DNA from 2 places in the Janthinobacterium sp. PSRC1-1 genome. Region 1 is predicted to be linked to the other one. Evidence: predicted binding sites of a transcription regulator. Region 1 holds the regulator's gene; the other holds the start of a gene.
What was found. Region 1 encodes sigma-54, which starts transcription at its own class of promoters, with help from an activator protein. Its sites were predicted from a motif close to TGGCANGNAANCTGCTTT; they were not measured.
Positions count from the first base shown of each region.

Region 2: the regulator sigma-54 is predicted to act here: its motif matches at 1,829-1,846, upstream of ACP7DW_RS28340 (TorF family putative porin).

Region 1 covers NZ_JAFCWK010000004.1:444,989-448,479, reverse strand. The annotation lists gene hpf (ribosome hibernation-promoting factor, HPF/YfiA family) at 110-472, opposite strand; gene ACP7DW_RS11320 (RNA polymerase factor sigma-54) at 542-2,020, opposite strand; gene lptB (LPS export ABC transporter ATP-binding protein) at 2,025-2,780, opposite strand; gene lptA (lipopolysaccharide transport periplasmic protein LptA) at 2,780-3,343, opposite strand; gene lptC (LPS export ABC transporter periplasmic protein LptC) at 3,369-3,491, opposite strand, start outside.
Region 2 covers NZ_JAFCWK010000024.1:15,886-19,376, forward strand. The annotation lists gene ACP7DW_RS28330 (ammonium transporter) at 1-619, opposite strand, end outside; gene ACP7DW_RS28335 (P-II family nitrogen regulator) at 631-969, opposite strand; gene ACP7DW_RS28340 (TorF family putative porin) at 981-1,748, opposite strand; gene ACP7DW_RS28345 (accessory factor UbiK family protein) at 2,018-2,266, shown strand; gene ACP7DW_RS28350 (YifB family Mg chelatase-like AAA ATPase) at 2,378-3,491, shown strand, end outside.

The DNA.
Region 1 (3,491 bases):
GAATATTCTAGCGCCTGCGCGGGGAACATTGCGTTCAACAGGTCCAGACGCAAAAAAGGGCGCAAGATGTGCGCCCTTAGTTGATCACAACTGCTGGAAGCGGGTGGCCTTAAACGGCGACGACGGCGTCTTCCTCGGAGTTGTCTGGCAGATGCTTGATCGCCTCTTTACCGTGCCCTTGCACTTTGGTTTTGTATTTCATCACTTGCCTGTCCAGCTTGTCGATCAGGATATCGATGGCGGCATACAGGTCATGCGCCAGGCTTTCCACATAGACAGTTTTGCCACTCAGACGCAGGTTGACTTCGGCCTTTTGACGTTTTTCTTTCTCTTTGAGGTTATCCACGGTCAGAATCACGGCGATATCGATAACTTGATCGAAATGACGTTTCACGCGCTCCAGCTTCGTTTGTACGTATTCACGGATGGCTGGTGTCACTTCGAGATGATGTCCGCTGATGGTGAGATTCATACACACTCCTAAAGATGATCGGGTTCGTGCGGTCCATCCTATCCGGCCCGCAGAGGAACCGAAAAAAACTTACAAACACTTACGCAGGCTCACTGGCGGAATTTTCAACGCTTCCCGGTATTTGGCAACAGTACGTCGCGCAATCACCATGCCTTGTTCCCCCAGCATGTCCGCAATCTTACTGTCGGATAAAGGATTTTTAGGGTCTTCTGCTCCTGTCAGTTGCACGATCAATGCCCGTATCGCCGTCGATGACGCTTCGCCCCCCGCTTCGGTGGCGACGTGGCTACCAAAGAAATATTTCAACTCGAACATGCCGTGCGGGGTCAGCATGTACTTTTGAGTTGTTACCCGCGAGATAGTACTCTCGTGTAAACCCAGTGTATCAGCTATTTCACGGAGCACAAGGGGGCGCATGGCAACGGCCCCATGCGAGAAAAAGTTCTTTTGTCTTTCTACTATCGCCTGCGCCACGCGCAGGATCGTGTCGAAGCGCTGGCGCATATTCTTGATCAGCCACTTGGCTTCCTGCAACTGTGCGCCCATGGCGCCCTCGCCCTTGCCCTGCTTGAGCAAGTTGGCGTACATGGCGTTGACGCGCAGGCGCGGCATGACGTCGTTGTTCAGGGTGACTTGCCAGCCATTGCGCGCGCGCTTGACGACGACGTCGGGCACCACGTAATCGGACACGTCCGAGGCGAACACGGCGCCCGGATGCGGATTGCACTGGCGAATCACCGTCTGCGCCTCGCGCAAGTCTTCCTCGTCGCAATCGAGGGCTTTTTTCAGCTTGTTGAAATCGCGCTGGGCAAACCAGGCCAGGTGCTTTTCCACGATGACGAGGGCCATGCGCCGCGTCACCATGGCGACCTGCGGCAAGCGCTTGATTTGCAGCGCCAGGCATTCGGACGCATTGCGCGCGCCCACGCCGGGCGGATCGAAACTTTGCAACAGGGACAAGGCCGTGCGCATCTCGTCGGCGTCGATTTCCAGCTCTTCCGGCAGGCGCGCCAGGATGTCGTCGAGCGACTCTTCCAGGTAGCCATTGTCGTCGAGCGCGTCGATGATCAGCTCGACCAGCGCGCGGTCGCGCAATTCGAGCACCGTCACGCGCATCTGCTCCATCAGGTGTTCGCGCAGGGTACAGTGATGGGCCTCCAATTGCGGACGCGAATCTTCGTCGTCGGGCGCCTTGCCCCGGCTCGCCTCGCTCCAGTCGCTGTCGCCGCCGTCCGCGGCGGCCGGGCCCTCGCCCGCCTCGCCGTCAAACGCCTCCGCTTCGGCCGGCGCCGCAGGCGCCTCCTGGCCGGGCGGCTGGGGCGGCGCTTCGGCCGGCGCGGCCGTGGAACTCAGGGCCCCGTCGGACAGCAGGCGCAGCGAATGATCGAGCGGATCGTCGAGGCGCTCGAGCAAGGGATTGTCCGTCAGCAGTTGCTCTAGTTCCTGGTGCAATTCCAGGGTAGACAATTGCAACAGGCGTATCGATTGCTGCAACTGCGGCGTCAGTGCCAGGTGCTGCGAAGTGCGCAGCTGCAATGATTGTTTCATTGGCTCACATGCGGAAGTGTTCGCCCAGGTAGACCCGGCGCACCGACTCGTTCGCGATGATGTCGTCGGGGCGTCCCGACGCCAGCACCGAGCCCTGGTTGATGATGTAGGCACGGTCGCAGATACCCAGCGTCTCGCGCACATTATGGTCGGTGATCAGCACGCCGATATTGCGCTCCTTCAAGAAGCGCACGATGCGCTGGATCTCGATCACGGCGATCGGGTCGACACCGGCGAACGGTTCGTCGAGCAGCACGAAACGCGGGTCGGTCGCCAGCGCGCGGGCGATTTCCACACGGCGGCGCTCGCCGCCCGACAGCGACAGCGCCTGGTTCTCGCGCAACTTTTCAATTTGCAAGTCGGCCAGCAATTTATCCAGGCGCTCCTCGATCTCGGCCTTCTTCAGGGGGCGGCCTTCGACGGTCTGGATTTCCAGCACGGCGCGGATATTGTCTTCCACCGTCAGCTTGCGGAAGACGGACGCTTCCTGCGGCAGATACGACAGGCCCATCTGCGCGCGGCGGTGGATCGGCAGGCGGGAAATGTCCACGCCGCTGATGTCGATGGTGCCGCCGTCCGACGGCACCAGACCGACGATCATGTAGAACGAGGTGGTCTTGCCGGCGCCGTTCGGGCCCAGCAATCCCACCACTTCGCCGCATTCGACTTGCAGCGAGACATCATGCACGACTTGCCGCTTGCCATAGGTTTTTTGCAGCCCGCGAACGATCAGGGTGCTGCCGCAACGTGTATTGTCCATTAGTTCTTTCCTGGTGCGGGCGTGGCCGGCGCCTTGGGCTTCGGCTGGATCACCATGCGCACGCTGCCGCCATCGGGCGTGCTGGTGCCGCTGTCGGAATTTTCCATTTTGAATACTTCCTTGCGGCTGTCATACGAGATGAAGGCGCCGTTGGCCACGTCGGTCACTTTCGTGCCTTCCAGGCGCGTCAGCTTGGCCTTGGAAAACAGTTTCACCACTTCCGTCTTGTTATCGTATTCCACGCGCTCCGCCTCGCCTTCCACCCACAGGTCGCCGGCGCCATCGCGCTTCTGGCGGAAGGTGGCCAGCTTGCCGGGATCGGCCCAGAAGGTGATGAACTGGTAGCCTTGCGGGTCTTCCGTGATCAGGGCCCGGCCCGCCTTCATGGTCAAGGTACCCTTGACCAGCACGACGTCGCCCGTCAGGGTACGCACCTGCTTGACGTCATCGACGTGGCCGCTACGTGCCGTGATGACGGCTTCCTTCTCGGAATCGGCCTTCTCGGCATGCGCCACGCCCATCATGGCCAGAGAAAATACGGTCAACAGCAAGATATTCTTCATAGTATGGTTTCCTTGTTTCATTCTGTCATTTTGCCGCCGCGGCCGGGCGCGGTTTCGGCGGGAGGACCATGCGCAGCGCATTCTGCACTTCCACCACGCCAGTGGCGTTATTGGCCTTCATGCCGATGCCATTGATGCGCGAGGCGCC
Region 2 (3,491 bases), on a different contig from region 1:
CGGCGGCAAACTTGGCGCGCTCGGCAAAGGCGCCGACGATCAGCGCGCAGGTGATGGCGGCAAACGTGCCCTGGAAAGCCACGAAGACGAACTCGGGAATGACGACGCCCTTGCTGAAGGTGGCGGCGGCGGCAAACGTGCCCTTGGCCGGATCCCAGATACCGTTCAGGAACAGGCGGTCGAAGCCACCGAAGAAGGCGGTTTTTTCCGTGAAGGCAATCGAGTAGCCGTAGATGCACCACAGCACGATGACCAGCGCGAACACCATGAACACCTGCATCAGCACCGACAGCATGTTCTTCGAGCGCACCAGGCCGCCGTAGAACAGGGCCAGGCCGGGGATGGTCATCAAAATCACCAGCAAGGTGCTGATCATCATGAAGCTGGTATCGCCCTTGTTGGCGACGGGCGCGGCCGCTGGCGCGGCAGCGGCCGGGGCCGGGGCCGGTGCGGCGGCAGCGGGCGCGGCATCAGGCACGGGCGTCACGGCGGGGGCGGCAACGGCCGTAGTCGTGGCCGCCTCCGTCTTGGCGGGCGCATCGGCAAAGCTCGGCGTGGCGACGCCAAACGCACACAGGCAGGCTATCCCGGCGAGCAATTTTGTTATATTTTTATGCATCAATATTCCCCTTAGAGCGCTTCGTTGCCGGTTTCACCGGTACGGATGCGGATGACCTGTTCCAGGTTGTAAACGAAAATCTTGCCATCGCCGATTTTACCGGTACGCGCGGCACCTTCGATCGCTTCGATGGCCTGGTCGACAATGGCGTCATCGACGGCCGCTTCAATCTTGGTTTTTGGCAAGAAATCGACGACATACTCGGCCCCACGGTAGAGTTCCGTGTGACCTTTCTGGCGGCCGAAGCCTTTGACTTCGGTGACGGTAATGCCTTGCACATTGATAGCCGACAAGGCTTCACGCACTTCGTCCAGTTTGAACGGTTTAATGATTGCGGTAATCATTTTCATGGCAGTCTCGCTTAAAAGGTTTTGGACACGGTCAGCACGAGACCGGATTTCGCCAGGTTCTTGCCATTCGGTGCCAGCGACGTGATGTTGGCTTTGACGTAAGCCAGGGCGACTGTTGCCATGCCGAAATCCTTGGTGATACCCAGCTTGTAGTCGGTGTAGCTGAGGGCATCGTTATGCGCGACCTTCTGGCGGCCCACATGCAGGTTCAGCAGATAACCTTCGTACATATCGATATTCGCGCCCACATCGAGGTAGCCGCTGTTCTTGCTGTCGGCGACACCAAACAGATTGGTCGTCGAGTGCGAGTACTTGATATAGGCAGGGCCATAGCCAAGCTGGCCGTACAGCTCGAAAGTGTTGGCATTGGTGCTCAGCCCATTCGAGGGATAGAAGTAATACAGGCCGCCCACGTCATAGGTGAAATCCTTGCTGATCTCGCCACGCTTGCCGCCGTAGACATCCCATTCCAGGTTGGTATCGCCGCCGCCATCCTTGATCCATTTGATGCTCGACAGCCAGGTGCCCACGTACAGACCCGTCGGATTGTGGGTATAGTCGGCGCCGCCGCTGATGGCAGGATCGAGACGGCTTTGCGACACGCCACGGTAACGATAGTCGCTGGTCAGCGCCACGTTGTAGCTCACCACGTTATCAGGTACGGCTTCGGCCGCAGCAGGCGCTGCCACTGCATCCTGGGCCATGGCGCTACCGCACACGGCGGTCATGGCCAGCGTCAACGCGGCTACTAAAGTCATGTTCTTGGACAGATTCTTCATGGCGATTCCCTTTTATTGAACTTTTAAAGCGGTTGAGGTTTAAAATCTTGGCTGGAGATCACAAAGCGTTCATCCCTTCTTTAGCAGAATACGTGCCAGCTCTCAGCCACCTTGACAGGGGGATTTCCGTCCATACATACCCTGCAAGCCCCTGGGCATGCGGAAATGGACTGCTGAAGCATTGTGGATTTGCCTATTTCCGCACCAGATTAACACCGCTGTGCACCGCAATGGTGCGATGCACATGCCGCACCATAAAAGGACTGACCATGGACATGAATACCTTCTTTAACGACTTGCAAGGCAAGATTCACCAAGCCATCGAGAACTCGCCGGCCAAGGATATCGAGAAAAACGTGAAATCGATGATGACCCAGGGCTTCGCCCGTCTCGATCTCGTCACGCGCGAGGAATTCGATATCCAGGCGCAAGTGCTGGCCAAGACCCGCGCCAAGCTCGATGCACTGGAATTGCGCCTGATCGAACTGGAAACGCGCCTGAACGACCCAAAGGCATAACGTACCGCCAGCAAGGTCGCGTTATACGCGACCTTGCTGGCATAGCTCAAGCCTGACAGCGCTTCAAGCGCTAGACTGATCCTGACCGCGCTCGCGCCACAGGGGAGTCTGATGAGTCTGGCCGTCCTGAAAAGCCGCGCCCTGGCTGGCATGGAGGCGCCCGAGGTAAGTGTCGAAGTCCACCTTGCCAATGGCTTGCCCTCGTTTACGATAGTCGGCCTGCCGGATACGGAAGTGAAGGAATCGCGCGACCGCGTCCGCGCCGCGCTGCAAAACTGCGGCTTTGAAATGCCGGCGCGGCGCATCACGGCCAATCTGGCGCCGGCGGACCTGCCCAAGGAATCGGGCCGCTTCGACTTGCCCATCGCACTGGGCATCCTGGCCGCCTCCGGCCAGTTGCCGGGCAACCAATTACACCACTATGAATTCGCGGGCGAACTGTCACTGTCGGGCCAGCTACGCCCCATCCGCGGTGCGCTGGCCATGACGTTTGCCATGCAGCGCAGCCAATCGGGCACACCACGCGCCTTCATCCTGCCGCAAGTGAACGCGGACGAGGCGGCGCTGGTCAGCGATGCCTGCATCTATCCCGCCCACAGCCTGCTCGAGGTCTGCGCGCATTTTGCCGCGCCAGCCAGCCAGATGGCCCTGCAACGCCATCAGCCCGTGCTGGCAGCGCACGCTTTTGCGTATCCCGACTTTGCCGATGTGCAGGGGCAGCAGCAGGCGCGACGCGCGCTGGAGGTGGCGGCTGCGGGCGGCCACAACGTGCTGATGGTGGGGCCGCCTGGTGCGGGCAAGACCATGCTGGCCAGCCGGTTTCCCGGCGTGCTGCCACCCATGAGCGATGCAGAGGCACTGGAATCGGCCGCCGTGCATTCGCTGGGCGGCCACTTCAAGGTGGAACACTGGAAACGCCGTCCCTATCGTGCCCCGCACCAGACGGCGTCCGGCGTGGCCCTGGTGGGCGGCGGCAACGTGCCGCGCCCGGGAGAAATCTCGCTGGCACACTGCGGTGTATTGTTTCTCGATGAAATCGCCGAATTCCAGCGCCGGGTCCTCGATGTCTTGCGCCAGCCCATGGAATCGGGGGTCATCAGCATTTCGCGTGCGGCCCGCCAGGCGGAGTTTCCTGCCCGCTTTCAGTTGATCGCCGCCATGAATCCCTGCCCGTGCGGCTACCTGGGGCATGCTTCCGGCCGTTGCCGCTGTACGCCGGACGCCG